3 regions of the Neptunomonas concharum genome follow, and region 2 is predicted to be linked to each of the others. Evidence: predicted binding sites of a transcription regulator. Region 2 holds the regulator's gene; each other region holds the start of a gene.

Region 1 (4,865 bases), 1.7 Mb from region 2:
AATTCCGTAGTGATGGCCTACGAAATATTACAGTCTGAAGGGATCATAGAAACACGCCATGGGGCAGGAAGCTTTGTCTCTGCCGCCGCTGCTATTCCGCCTTTACTGACGGCGGAGATGACGTTAGATCAGCAGTATAAAAGAACGCCCAAACTTTCTCCGTTGGGAGAGAGAGTCAATAAACCCGTCCAGATAAATACCACGGGTACGCTGTTATTACCGGCGCAACCAGCACTTGAGCGCTTTCCACTAGACGATTGGCATACAGCGCTCAACCGGGCAGTGCGCCAGAGGACGTTTCTTAGTGACAAGCATATTCAAGGGCCGGCGATACTCAGGCAACAATTGGTTGATCACCTGAGCATGACACGTGGTGTAAAGGCGACGCCTGAACAGATCTTGATAACCAGTGGTTCACAGCAAGCACTCTCCATGGTGATTGACCTTTTGGTTGGCCCAAAAGAAAACGTTTATGTAGAAGATTATGGCTATCAAGGAGTTGATGGCTTATTAACCGCTGCTGGGGTCAGACGTGTTGTTCTGGATACCGATGATGAGGGTATGGTAGTCGATAGAGGGCTAAATACACTGGGCGCAGGTCTCATGATTGTGACACCGTCACGAAGCTTTCCGGTAGGGCATACGCTCTCCTTGGCACGTAGATTGGCTATGCTTAATTGGGCAGACCAGACTAATAGCTGGATTCTGGAGGATGATTATGACAGTGAGTTTCTTTATAAAGGGCAGCCTATTGCCTCATTACAAGGAATGGATAAGCGTGAGCGAGTCATCTACACCGGTACATTCAGCCGCACGCTGTTTCCGGGTGTCAGAGTAGGATATTTGGTACTACCTGAATGCTTAGTAGAGATATTCAGTCGCTATCGAGCGCTTGTCGATGGAGGTATAGGCAGTTTAGTCCCTTCGGCTATTGGCTGTTTTATGCAATCAGGAGATTATGCGCGCCACTTGAGGCGTATGAAAAAGTGCTACCAAGCGCGTCAGCAGCGGCTTTCGGAGGTCGTCGCAGCTCATTTGCCAGAACTGATCTCTTTGCCTCATTACGGTGGTATGCATCAGGTTTTCATGCTCCCAGAGGGGGGCGATGATCAGGCAATCACGACCTGTGCTAATCAACAAGGTTTGGGTATACGGGCACTTTCTTCCTATTCGCGAAAACAAAATCTGCAAGCGCAGGGGATAGTCATTGGCTTTTCCGGCACCAGCGAAGAGCAGTTGCCCTCGGCTATCATTCGATTAAGAGAAATAATTCATCAAATCTCTGACTAACAAGTCAGCTTGGTGATACATTACCGCTTTAAAATCTTAACTGTTAGAGCATGAGTATGATTGAGCTATCCCTGCTGGCTGTGTTCTTGCCAACTTTTTTCTTTGTGTCCGCTACCCCTGGTATGTGCATGACCCTGTCGATGACGATGGGTATGACGATTGGCGTACGAAGAACCTTATGGATGATGTGGGGTGAGCTTCTGGGTGTGGGGCTTGTGGCTGTGTCCGCTGTTATTGGTGTGGCTGCACTGATGCTTAATTATCCGAGCATTTTTACTATCTTTAAGTACGTAGGCGGTGCCTATCTCATATTCTTGGGATACCAAATGTGGCAATCCCGCGGGAAGATGGCCGTTACCGATCTTGATAACAGCCAATCATCCGCCAGCCGTTTTGAATTAGCCTTACAAGGTTTTGTAACGGCTATCGCAAACCCCAAAGGTTGGGCATTTTTTGTCTCGCTGTTGCCTCCCTTTATTAACCCAGAAGCGCCGCTGGCAATGCAACTCATGTGGCTGGTGTCTATTATTTTACTTGTAGAGTTTGCCTGCCTACTCGGTTATGCCATGGGTGGGCGTACCTTAAGAAAGTTTCTCCAAAAAAGTGGTAATGTACGCCTGATGAACCGTATCGCAGGAACGCTAATGGTTGGTGTTGGCGTGTGGTTAGCATTGGGATAATCATGTAATCTGGCTTGGCCTAAAAGTAGTCATATAATTTTCACAATACTGAAATATCCTATTGAGGTAAACTGAAACCCTAGGATTTTCAAAGTGTAACGCTGCTTAACAGTTAATAGGAGCTACGTGAAAATTGCAGAAGAATGTCACAGCCAAACAAGTTGTTCGCCACCTGCAAAGTGCAATTAAGCTAGGTCAATTGGACTCTGGTGACAAGCTACCCTCTGAGCGCGTGCTGAGCGAGCAGTTAGGTACAACCCGAGTAACGATTCGCGAAGCGCTTAAAACACTCGAATCTGACGGTTTGATTTTTCGATCAAACCGGCGCGGGTGGTTCGTCAATACAAGGAGGATCTCCTATAACCCCAGCCGCTCCGGCTTTTATATGGACTATGTGGCCGAGCAGGGTTTTGTTCCTTTCAGCAAACAGCTGAGCTTTGAACAAGTCTCTGCCAATGCTGAGCTGGCAAGCATTTTTGGTATAGATGAAGGCACGCCTATTGCCCGCTTGAGTCGCATAAGGGGGGTAGACGGCCGACCTGTTTATGTAGAAACCATCTACTTAAATATGGCACTTTTGCCCGATATTTTGCAATGCGACTTATCTCGCTCGGTCAGCGAAGTCGTCAAAGGGCACTACGCCTTTGAGTATGCTGCCAACCATTTTGATATTCGTGTGGGTACCTTGTCTGATGATCAGGCTGCGCAGCTCTATGCCCCTTTGAATTTCAATTGTCTCACCATTAGCCGCACGGTTAAAAACCAGCATCAACAAGTCTTTGAATATGATTTGGAATACTGGCGGCATGATGTGTTAAGTCTCAATTTTTCGATCGACCAATAAACTTTCTTAAAACTGTCACAGTTTTGTCAATTTTGGCTCGTACTATAGGTTTTATAAATCTGGTCTATACCAATATTGATATGAATCTAAGGATGATCCATGAAAACAATCACCAAAATGAAGTCACTAGGATGGGCATTAGCTATCTCTGCAACCTGTTCAGCGCAAGCCGCATCTGAGCTAACGGTGTATACCGCCTTTGAAGCCGAAGATCTAAAACGCTATGCGGCAGAATTTAATAAACAAAACCCTGATATTAAAATCAACTGGGTGCGTGACTCGACAGGTATCGTAACGGCAAAACTATTAGCAGAGAAAGATAACCCGCAGGCAGATGCTGTATGGGGGTTAGCAGCGACCTCTTTATTGGTGCTGAAAGCTGAAGATATGCTCCAACCATATCGTCCTAAGGGTTTAGAGAAACTATCCCCGAAGTTCTACGATAAAGACGAGACTCCATCATGGGTGGGTATGGATGCATGGATGGCGTCTATTTGCTTTAACACGATTGAAGCTGAAAAGCATAATCTGCCAAAACCCACATCGTGGGCAGATCTGACCAAGCCGGTGTATCAAGGCCATGTGATTATGCCTAATCCAAGTTCCTCAGGTACTGGCTTCCTTGATGTTTCTTCTTGGCTGCAAATGTTTGGTGAAGATCAGGGATGGGCATACATGGATAAGTTGCATAATAACATCTCCCGCTATACCCATTCAGGATCTAAGCCATGCAAACTGGCTGCATCAGGTGAAACCGCTATTGGTATCTCCTTTGCCTTTCGTGGTGCCAAACTGAAAAACAAAGGAGCGCCACTGGAGCTGATCTTCCCGTCTGAGGGTATAGGCTGGGATATGGAAGCTGCCGCTATTATTAAAGGGGCTAAAAATACAGTCGCCGCTAAAAAACTGATGGACTTCGCTGTGTCTGAAGAGGCTAACCGTGCTTATAACAAAGGCTTTGCGGTAGTTGCAATTCCAGGGCTAGCGCAACCTGTTAAGCATTTCCCAGAGAATCCAGAGTCGCTCATGATTGATAACGATTTTGAGTGGGCAGCCAAAAATCGTGCAGCGATCTTAAAAGAGTGGCAGGGTCGTTACGATAGTAAATCTGAACCTAAGAAGTAATCGTTGTAAATGGACCCCTCATGTTGAGGGGTTCACAAGTACCGCACTTTTATTTTGGGGGCTAGGATGAATCAGTATTTAACCATCAGAAATTTAAGCAAGTCATTTGGTGATTTTACTGCGTTGAATAACATTTCACTGGATATAGAAGAGGGCGACTTTGTCTGTTTTTTGGGCCCTTCGGGGTGTGGTAAAACGACATTATTGCGTGCTATCGCCGGTTTGGATATGCAAACCGAGGGTGAGATTATTCAGGGGTTAAAAAAAATCTCTTGGTTGCCACCTGAAAAGCGTGATTTTGGCATCGTCTTTCAGTCTTATGCGCTTTTTCCAAATCTCACTGTAGCTGACAACATCGCTTATGGCCTTAAAAATCGCAGAGCTAATCGCCAGAGTATCGATCAACGTGTTGATGAGCTGTTGCAACTGATCGGCTTGCCGGATTCGGGTAAAAAATATCCATCACAGCTATCAGGTGGCCAGCAGCAGCGTATAGCACTGGCACGAGCGATTGCGACGAAGCCAGGGCTTTTGTTACTTGATGAGCCCCTATCTGCTCTGGATGCGCGGGTGAGACTACATCTTCGACGAGAAATAAAAGAACTCCAGCGCAAACTAGGCGTGACGACCATTATGGTCACCCACGATCAAGAAGAGGCACTCTCGATGGCCGATAAGATTGTGGTGATGAATCACGGTGTTATTGAGCAAATAGGCACCCCTGAGGAGATCTACTCTACACCCGCGAGTGCGTTTGTGGCTGCCTTTGTGGGCACGATGAACTTTCTAGATAGTTATGTGAGTGACAATGGCAAAGTGCAGGTAGGTGAGACCTATTTGCAATGTGATGCGAGCTTGCCAGATCAAGCTTCAAGAGCTGTAACCTTAGCGATTCGCCCTGAAGATATCCGTGTACGGTTTAATGG
Region 2 (4,865 bases):
CGGTCAAGGCCTTGGGCATAATCACTAACGAGGTCGCTATATCGACTTCGTTGGCTTTCTGGATCTTTTCCAGCTCAGATAAGAAAGCATGGGCTAAGTCCTCTTCGGATTGTCCCTCTGTGACGGCGTAACGCAACGTATCTTTTTTAACGACAGGCGCAGCAAACGGGCACAAATTCAACCCAACGACCATGGTCTCAACCCACTGGCGGGTCAGTGCTTCGACTTCTTCAACTGTGTATAGAGAACTTTGATTTTGCATGTCCGCATCCTAATTGAATCAATGTCATCGTGCCAGACTAAGATATTGTTTCACGGCAGATAAGGGTAAAATAAATAACAGTTTGTATAAGGAAGTCGTTGTGCCAATCCCTACAGCTCTGACATCGATGAATTTTGATACGCGTTGGACAGCGTTAAGGCGCTTAAGCCGTATTCATGCGCCACTTTGCTGGCAGCGCTGGTTAACAGACCGAGCATCACTAACCCAGCATTTGATTCAAGCCAGTGAAGGGCACTTTAGGGTCGAAGTGGTGCGACAAGGATGGGCAAGACCTACCCGCTCGGAAGCATCAGCGTTGGGCATCTCTTTTCGACAACTCGCCCTGATTCGTGAAGTTCGCCTGATGGGCAAAGAACAAACCTGGGTGTATGCCCGATCAGTGATTCCGGCATCAACACTCACAGGTAAAGAGCGCCAACTCAATCATGTCGGTTCGCGCTCTCTGGGTAGCGTACTTTTTAGAGACCCTACCATGAAACGAGGGCCGTTAGAGATCAGCCGCTTATCCCTTCCTGAAGATCAATCCGTGTGGGCTCGCCGCTCAAAGTTTTATCTGTCAGGCAAGCCATTATTAGTGTGCGAGGTTTTTCTCCCAGCGCTGGAGCAGGTAAACTACCGCCCATAAGTCTCTTAGGTAAAAACCATGGAAGATACTCACGCTAATTCTTCACTGTCTTTACGAGAACGGTTGGCAATTTATATCGATCTCACACGATTTGATCGCCCCATTGGTAGTTACTTGCTGCTATGGCCTACTTTATGGGCACTATGGATTGCATCAGATGGCGTCCCCGACATCAAACTGCTAATCATCTTTATCGGTGGGGTTTTCCTAACTCGTTCAGCCGGCTGCGTGATCAACGACTTTGCCGACCGAAAGATTGACGGCCATGTTAAACGCACCGCCGCACGCCCCTTGGCAACAGGTAAAATAAGTAGCAAAGAAGCCTTAGCGCTGTTTGCCTTTTTAATGATAAGCGCGTTTATTTTGGTGTTATTCACCAATACAATGACAATAGCCATGTCCTTTGGCGGCCTATTTCTGGCATCACTTTATCCCTTTATGAAGCGCCACACCCACCTTCCCCAAGTGGTCCTTGGTGCCGCTTTTGGTTGGGCGATCCCAATGGCATTCACCGCCGTCAGTGAAGACGTACCTACCATCGCCTGGTTAATCTATATTGCAAAAATTCTTTGGACGATTGCCTACGACACGATGTATGCCATGGTGGATCGTGATGATGATCTAAAGATTGGCGTCAAATCAACAGCCATTTTGTTTGGCGATTTAGATAAGCTCATTGTCGGTATACTTCAGATATTAACCCTCGTTATTTTGGTCATCGTAGGCCTACAGTTGTCCATATCATTGCCCTACTATATTGGCGTTGCTGTAGCAGCTGGACTCTTTTGCTACCAACAGTGGCTAATTCGGAGTCGCGAGCGCGAGGCATGTTTTAAAGCCTTTTTAAATAATCACTATGCAGGAATGGTCGTATTTGTCGGTATATTGATTCACTATATGACAATTTAGTATCACCCTGTAACATTATTGTCATAAAAAATGTTTGTAATACTCCCGTCTTATTTTAAGCGTAGAGGCGGCTAATATGTCTGCAAGCAAACAAGTACTTATCGTCGATGACGAAGCACCCATCCGGGAAATGATCGCGGTAGCTCTCGAAATGGCCGGTTATGACTGTCTGGAAGCAGAGAGTGCCCAAGAAGCACATGCCATGATCGTAGATCAAAAGCCCGATATGATTCTGCTGGATTGGATGATGCCCAACATGAGTGGTATCGAACTGGCTCGCCGACTGCGCAAAGATGAAGTCACCGCTGATATCCCTATTATTATGCTTACCGCAAAAGGTGAGGAAGAAAACAAAGTTAAAGGGCTGGAAGCAGGCGTAGATGACTACATCACTAAGCCTTTCTCTCCTCGCGAGTTGGTTGCACGACTTAAAGCCGTTCTACGTAGAGCAACACCAAAAGGAATAGAAGAGCCCGTATCTGTCGAGGGCCTAACCCTTGATCCTATCTCACACAGAGTAACCGCTAACGAAAAACCAATAGAGCTTGGCCCGACTGAGTTTCGTCTGCTACAGTTCTTTATGACCCACCAAGATCGTGCCTACTCCCGTGGCCAGTTATTAGATATGGTATGGGGAGGGAATGTTTATGTTGAAGAACGTACCGTAGATGTACATATCCGCCGACTGCGTAAAGCTTTAGGCGCTCAACATGACCACTTGGTACAAACAGTTCGAGGAACAGGCTATCGTTTTTCTACACAAGTTGCCTGATTTTTCGCTAGGACGTTGCTAATCAATGCAAAAATCCCGACATGCCGCTATAAGTAGCTTGCTTATCATCACGGTGGTTACCGCTACATTAGGCCTCGCTGTAGGCTCTATGAGCTGGGGGTTGGTTATTGGTTTGCTGATATGGGCAACCATTCAAATTCGCCATATGGAAAAACTTCAAAGCTGGCTACACGACTCTAGTGAACCTTCCCCTCCAGAAGCTACAGGCCACTGGGGCGATATTTTTGATGATCTCGCACGCTTACAAAAACGTTATAAAAAACGGACTAGGGAACTAAAGGATGTCATCGTCCGTTTCCAACAATCATCCTCAGCGCTAACGGATGCTGTCGTAATTATTGATAATCAGAATAATTTAGAGTGGTGGAACCGTTCTGCAGATCACTTACTAGGCTTAAAATCCGTATCAGACCGGGGTAAGCCAGTTATGAACTTGCTTAGAGACCCTCGTTTTATACGTTATTATCGAAAAGGTAACTATGAAGAGCCTTTGCAGCTATCTAGCCCCATCAATAGTGAATTAGTACTGCAATACCATATTACAGAGTTTGGTATCAGCGACCGTCTGTTGGTCGCCCGAGATATAACACGCCTAGTGAGACTGGAGCAGACCCGTCAGGACTTTGTTGCCAATGCCTCCCATGAGCTTCGCACCCCACTCACCGTTATCCGTGGCTATCTTGAAACCTTCTTAGACCAAGAGCTGCCCAAACCGATGAATCGCGCTCTGACGCAAATGCAAATACAAGCTACACGCATGGAAAGCCTGGTTGCTGACTTGTTACTGCTATCTCGCCTAGAAGCCAGCCAGCATATACCGGATGAGAACCCTATTCATATTCATAAAGTCTTAGAGGCTATTCGTACTGATGCTCTCCTACTTTCCGGTGATAAGCATCATACAATTTCACTAGAAGTCGAATCGAATCACGACCTGCTAGGCCAAGCTCAAGAACTACACAGCGCCTTCTCAAACTTGGTGTTTAACGCTGTGCGCTATACTCCGGAAAATGGACATATAACCATCCGGTGGTGGGTTGATCTAGAGGGTGGGCATGTTTCCGTTTCAGACGATGGCTTAGGGATTGACTCCATTCACATCCCAAGACTCACTGAGCGCTTTTATCGTGTGGATGAGGGCCGTTCATCCTCTACTGGGGGAACAGGCTTAGGGCTGGCGATCGTCAAACATGCCCTGCAAAGGCACGGCGCTCGCCTAACCATAGAGAGTAAAATTGGCTATGGCAGCACGTTTATCTGCCACTTCCCTGTGGACATGCTGACAACCCATTAGTGAGCGCTTGCTCGCTCAACATGTTCCTCAATCCAATAGAGTGTTGCCCCAATCACCGCCGCTGGCATAACAATCAAGTTAACTAAAGGAATCATCATTCCCAACTGAACCAATGCGCCAAAGCTGACAGATGTCAGTCGCCTTTCGGCCAGCATTATCTTCATCTGACGGAAGCTCACCTTGTTGTTATCCATCGGATAATCACAATACTGAATTGCCATCATCCAAGCTCCGAAAAGAAACCAAAGAAAAGGCGCAATCACATTGATGATCGGAATAAAACTGAAGATCAGCAGTAAAAACAATCGTGGAATGTAATAAGCCATTTTCGCCAACTCACGCTGCAGAGCCCTAGGGATCATCGCAATTAGCCCTTTCCAACCCTCGTCCTGCATCACTGCACCACGCTTCATTTTCTCTACTTTTTCAGAAAGAAAACCATTAAAAGGCGCAGCAATAAGATTCGCGACTAATGAGAAACCGTAATAAACAAAAACCAAAACCAGCAATGCAAATAACGGCCACAAGAGCCAATCTAAAAAAGATAACCAAGAAGGCAGTTTCGACAACCAAAAGTTAACCCATCCATCAAACTCATTCACCAAGAGCCAGATCGCACCGGAAAAGAGAAAGATATTGATGATCATGGGAATCAGTACAAAACGTCGAATACCAGGTTCAGGAAGCATACTGAAGCCTCTCAGTAAATAACCACTACCTTTAACAGGATTACCTTTCATTTTTTCTCCTACGCTAAAAAATGCACTGCAAATCGAATCACAATGGCGATCAACATCATACCTAAGCCGGTGCGGTTAACTTTGAATTCCACGACGTTATAAGCAATGGTCGGTTGCCAAAACATGATTAAAGACTTGAAGTCTTTCGTTCTCCCGGCGTACATCGCCAACGACACTAAAAAAACCAGCAGGCCGCCCCAAAACAGAATCGTTTCTAGTAT
Region 3 (4,865 bases), 1.1 Mb from region 2:
ATGGAAAAGCAGTGATACGCTTTTGCTGGAATTTAGTGAGCAGGATGGGCGCAGACAGCAATCCTTCCTGCTGTTACGCAGAACCGTTAACGGGTTTGTTCAGCAAGGTTTCTCATCGGAGTTTGGACGGGCAGGGCTGTCTTTAAGTCGGTCTGAGTAGTTACCGTTTTAGTAAACAAGCTCTAGCTTCGTTCAATTGAGCGGCTAGATAGCTGTTACCACCGTGATCGGGATGAAACTTCTGCATCAGTTTGCGATGAGCGAGAATGATTTCCTCATCCGAACAACCCTCTTCAAGCCCAAGAACTTTGAGCGCTTCAGTACGTTGCATGTGTTGATTGTTAGGCGACGGGGGTTGTTTTGCTTTAGCGTGAGATTTGAATAGTTTTCCTAAAAAGGGTATGGCTTTTAACAAAAAACCGTATTTTTTATAGAGTAAAAAAACACCGGCAAAGAGTGCGCCAATCCAATGTATACGGCCAGTGACGGTTAAAATAACTAAGGCAGCAATCAGGGAGAGGATTACTAGCTTAATAACGGCAGGGCCTCGTCGATGAGGCGGTAAAGCTTTTAACCAAAGCATACCTGCCATGAGCAATGCACCTAGTACAATGATTACGAAAGGGCTCATTTCATACTCTTTTTAAAGTGTTCAGGAAAGAGTAGCTGTACCCGAGGCGGATGTGAAGTGCCTATTTCGTATTGACGTGCTTCCCAACATAGCGATGATATTTCTTCTCTTTAACAAACTGCATATCTACCATCACGAGCCCGTCTACACAGAAATTAAAGTCCGCATCCACACCAAAATCGAGAAAGCGTACACCACCCTCTTCACAGAGTTCGCTGTATTGTTTATAAAGCGTAGGGACAGAAACACCAAGGTATTCCAGTTGTTCTTTGAGCACCCTAAAATCTTGGCGATAATCTTCGCCGCAAAAGAGGGCCTCTAATCCTGACTGCTCTTCATGGGTCAATTTGTAAGGTACGTTGGCTTTGGCGAGCTGATCTACATCCTTGAAATAATGTCTGTAAAACCAGACAAGCATGTTCTTAGCGGGTTTGGGGTAGCTGTTGCTCAAACTAACCGGTCCAAACATATAGCGGACATGAGGATGCTGTCTTAAATAAGCACCAATTCCATACCAAAGATAATCTAAACTCCGTTTGCCCCAATATTTCGGTTGAACAAAGCTTCGGCCTAGTTCGATACCTTGCTCAAAAAAAGGCTGCATCTGTGGGCTAAATTGAAAAAGTGTCTGGCTATACAAGGGGCTGCTTTCATCATGAACGAGGTTGAAAGACTCAGCCAACCGATAAGCGCCGGCAATTTCAAGATCCTCTTCATCCCATAAAATTAGATGGCGATAATAGCGATCGTACTTATCTAGATCTTTTTTCTGTCCAGTACCTTCACCTACACAGCGAAATGAAACTTCCCGTAAGCGACCGACTTCTTGCATAACAATTGAATCAGGGCGGTAGTCAAACAGGTAGATTTTCTTACCATCTGACGTTTCTCCCAAGAGCTGCGAATCTTTAAGCTCAAGCTTGATGCTCTGCCGGTCTTGGGGGTGGCTAATTGTTTTCTCTGTTACGAATAACGGACTTTTGCGCTTAGCGATGCGATACAAATGCTTACGCAGTAGTTTGGTTTTTTCATTCAGTGTTAGTGGAACAGCATCAATATGGCTGAAAGGGATCGGCTCGCCGATACGGACAGGGATCGTAACCGAGCGCTTATTAAACATCTCTTGGACTAACAGCAGGCCAGACATCGATTTGTTCAGATAGGACATGCCGTAAAACAGCGATGAATTTTTACCGCCGAGGTAAACAGGAAGTATGGGGGCATTCGCTTTCTTAGCAAAACGTAGAAAACCGCTGTTCCACTTGCCATCTTTGATACCTGTCATACCTGCTCGGGAAACCTCGCCGGCAGGAAATACAATGACCGCTTCTTCGTTGTGTAACGACTCCACAATGCGACCAATATCGCGTTTGCGGGTGCTACGCCCCAAATTATCCACGGGAAGAAACAGTGAGCTCAGCTGATCCACATGATTGAGTACATCATTCGCTACGATACGAACATCCCTGCGTACCTCACCAACCAGCTTGAGTAACGCCAGCCCATCCAATGCGCCTAGAGGATGGTTGGCTACGATAACCACACGACCTGATGCAGGAATATTCATACGATCAGTGTGGCTCAGGCTGTAACTGAAGTTAAAGTAATCCAAAACACGATCAATAAACTCAAAACCCTTAACTTCCTTATTTTCTGCAAGGAAATGATTGATCTCATCTTCATGCACCAGACGTCTCAAACAAAAAATAGCTGAGCGACGAAGAGGGGCGGGCTTAGAGGAAAAAGACGGGAATTTGTTCGTCAAAACTTGTTCAACATTGATCACGCGGGCTACCTGTATCTGTAGATATTATCTAACAGAATATGGCAACTACATGACACTTATTTGAAAGACGGGTGACAGATAGATGACAAGTTTGTCATTGGTAAGGCGCGTGCTATGTGCCGCCATAATGCTAGTCATGATTTGATAAGTTAATCTTCCATTCAGGGAGTGACTAAGAATCACCTTTATGGGATACTTCGGGCGCTTTGGCTTCTTATATTGTTAGTTTGCTTGAGCACTAAGGATTCAATTAGATCATTGTTATCTGATTGATGTATATATTCGTTTGCTTTCTGTAGATTGGATTGCATGTGAGTTTTAACAGGGAAGTGCGACGCTTTTGCTCAATATTGAGTGAATCAATTACTAGCTTCCCCCCTTGTTAACAAGTAATGGATGTTAGTACCTCATGGTTAAGTTTTTCCGTAATGCTGCATTGCTCCTTTCCCTTCTAGTTACCTGCCAGGTTTCTGCTCAAACTGATAGCCAGCCGTCTGTTGCCATTAAAGAGCCGACCGTTGGAGAGGGGGTATCCTCACGAGCCGGTAAGGATCTGAATTTAGGGATTCTTTGGGATGAGATGGAGGCCTCTTTTAGAGCAACCCGCAAATTTCGTGTTTTAAGCCGTAATAAAGCCGATTTAGCTGCTGTTTTAGAAGAGCAGGATTTTGCAAAGTCAGATCTGGCTAAAGGCGATGCAGCAGCATCAGGCCAATTAGATAATGCTAATTATCTAATCCTTCCTACAGTACAGGATTTTAAGTTCTATAGTGCCTACAGCAAACTGCCTAACTTTGATGACAAGTACAAACGTTCAGATGTTGGCTTGTTACAAGTTAGTGCAAAAATGATTGATACCTCCTCAGGTCAGATTGTTACCACGTTTAGCTTATCGAGCAAATTTCATCTCAATCAAGGTGTTGTGAACGGACGCGGTGGCAAGCCTAGTAGTAAACGCTTTACGCAGCTCTCTAATGAAGTTTCAGCGCAATTAGCAGATCAGTTTGTCAATGCTGTTTACCCTATGAAAGTGGTTAAGCGAGATCGACGCGGTGATGTCGTCATCAATCGGGGTAAAGATGGTGGTTTAAAGGTTGGCCAAGTATATGAAGTTTTCTATGCCGGTGAAGAGATGATAGACCCGGATACAGGTAACTCACTCGGTTCTTCAGAAGAGTATGTGGGTAAAGTAAAAATCAGCCGAATCAATCCCAAGTTTACGATTGCTAAAGTCATAGAAGAAGTGGATGCCACCAATGCGCCGATTAACACGGGCGATATTCTAAGAGCGCCACAAAAATAATCGCGGTTACAGGAAGTTAGCTGATATGTATAACCTATCAAAACGAGCAGGATCTCAGGTTCTGCTAAGTCTATTTTTATTACTTTCATGGGCTTCTAATAGTGCGGCCGCTCCTGCTGCACTATCTGAAAAGACTAATGCTGTTTCTATTGCGGTTATGGGAGAAAACGACTTTGTACCGGATGCCGTTACCAATGCCGCCCAAGGTGGTGTCCCTGAGGCATTGGCAAGCCGTTTGATACAACAACTTGATCGTAGTAAGCGTTTTAATGTCTTGGATAGGACCGTATTAAGGCGATCTATTTTGGAGCAACGCTTCGGGCAAGAGCAGAAAGCGTCTGACCTTGATCGAGTACTGGATAAAGCGGTCGATGAGATGCCAAATGTCAGCGGCATCACTGTTGCCGCATCCGGTTTGTTGGGAGCAGCTAACGACTCCCTCAAAGACTTTAAAGACTTAGGTACGGCCACAGGGGCCGATTATATAGTGTATATGAAGGTTGAACGTTTGGAGTCTAGTAGCCAGACTACAAAGCGCCCTTACAGTGACACCGGCGAAACGATCAGGAAACAAGAAACTAACGCCGTTTTATCCATCCGTATTATCGAAGTCGCAAACAGTCGCGTGGCTGGCGCCACAAACGTTAGTACACGTTTAGTTGAGCGCAATGCTCGAACCCCAACGGCCACAGTACTTGCTGCTTATGACAGTGCTGCGGCGGAAGCTTCTGATAAAATTATTGATATCATTTTTCCTGCCAAAGTCGTTGGGAATGACCCATGGGTTATTAACCGAGGCGCTAATGATCGAGTCAAAGCTGGGGATCAATTTGAGTTAGTGCGTAATGGCAAAGAGATTAAAGATGAGTCTGGTATTGTTATTGGACGTATTCAGATACCGGCGGGAAAAATTAAGCTAACGAACGTTCAAGATAATTTGAGTTTGTTTGAAGTGATCTCAGGAGAGCCTCAAAAAGAGGATCTTCTTGTCAAAAAGGGTACAACTACCACTGCAACAAATAAAGTAGGTGCGACGGCGACTTTAGCTTCACCGAATAGCGTTCCCCAGAGCCGTCCTAAAGTCGCCATTGGATTAGTTAAAGCACGATCGACTGCAACGACTGGATTAGATGCGTCTGCACACA

The links. The regulator PhoB, encoded in region 2, activates phosphate uptake and scavenging genes when phosphate is short. The targets are predictions, from matches to a motif close to TGTCATANNNNTGTCANA.
Region 1: the regulator PhoB is predicted to act here: its motif matches at 1,998-2,015, upstream of F0U83_RS07795 (UTRA domain-containing protein).
Region 3: the regulator PhoB is predicted to act here: its motif matches at 2,488-2,505, upstream of olsF (bifunctional ornithine lipid synthase OlsF).

What each region holds. Positions count from the first base shown of each region.
Region 1 is NZ_CP043869.1:1,657,110-1,661,974, forward strand. It holds gene pdxR (MocR-like pyridoxine biosynthesis transcription factor PdxR) at 1-1,290, shown strand, start outside; gene F0U83_RS07790 (LysE family translocator) at 1,347-1,970, shown strand; gene F0U83_RS07795 (UTRA domain-containing protein) at 2,104-2,814, shown strand; gene F0U83_RS07800 (putative 2-aminoethylphosphonate ABC transporter substrate-binding protein) at 2,914-3,939, shown strand; gene F0U83_RS07805 (putative 2-aminoethylphosphonate ABC transporter ATP-binding protein) at 4,006-4,865, shown strand, end outside.
Region 2 is NZ_CP043869.1:3,500,684-3,505,548, forward strand. It holds gene F0U83_RS16630 (DUF1415 domain-containing protein) at 1-262, opposite strand, end outside; gene F0U83_RS16635 (chorismate--pyruvate lyase family protein) at 363-908, shown strand; gene ubiA (4-hydroxybenzoate octaprenyltransferase) at 927-1,817, shown strand; gene phoB (phosphate regulon transcriptional regulator PhoB) at 1,894-2,589, shown strand; gene phoR (phosphate regulon sensor histidine kinase PhoR) at 2,615-3,904, shown strand; gene cysZ (sulfate transporter CysZ) at 3,901-4,644, opposite strand; gene F0U83_RS16660 (hypothetical protein) at 4,653-4,865, opposite strand, start outside.
Region 3 is NZ_CP043869.1:2,428,661-2,433,525, reverse strand. It holds gene F0U83_RS11410 (hypothetical protein) at 1-160, shown strand, start outside; gene F0U83_RS11405 (J domain-containing protein) at 161-631, opposite strand; gene olsF (bifunctional ornithine lipid synthase OlsF) at 693-2,417, opposite strand; gene F0U83_RS11395 (hypothetical protein) at 2,827-3,720, shown strand; gene F0U83_RS11390 (CsgG/HfaB family protein) at 3,746-4,865, shown strand, end outside.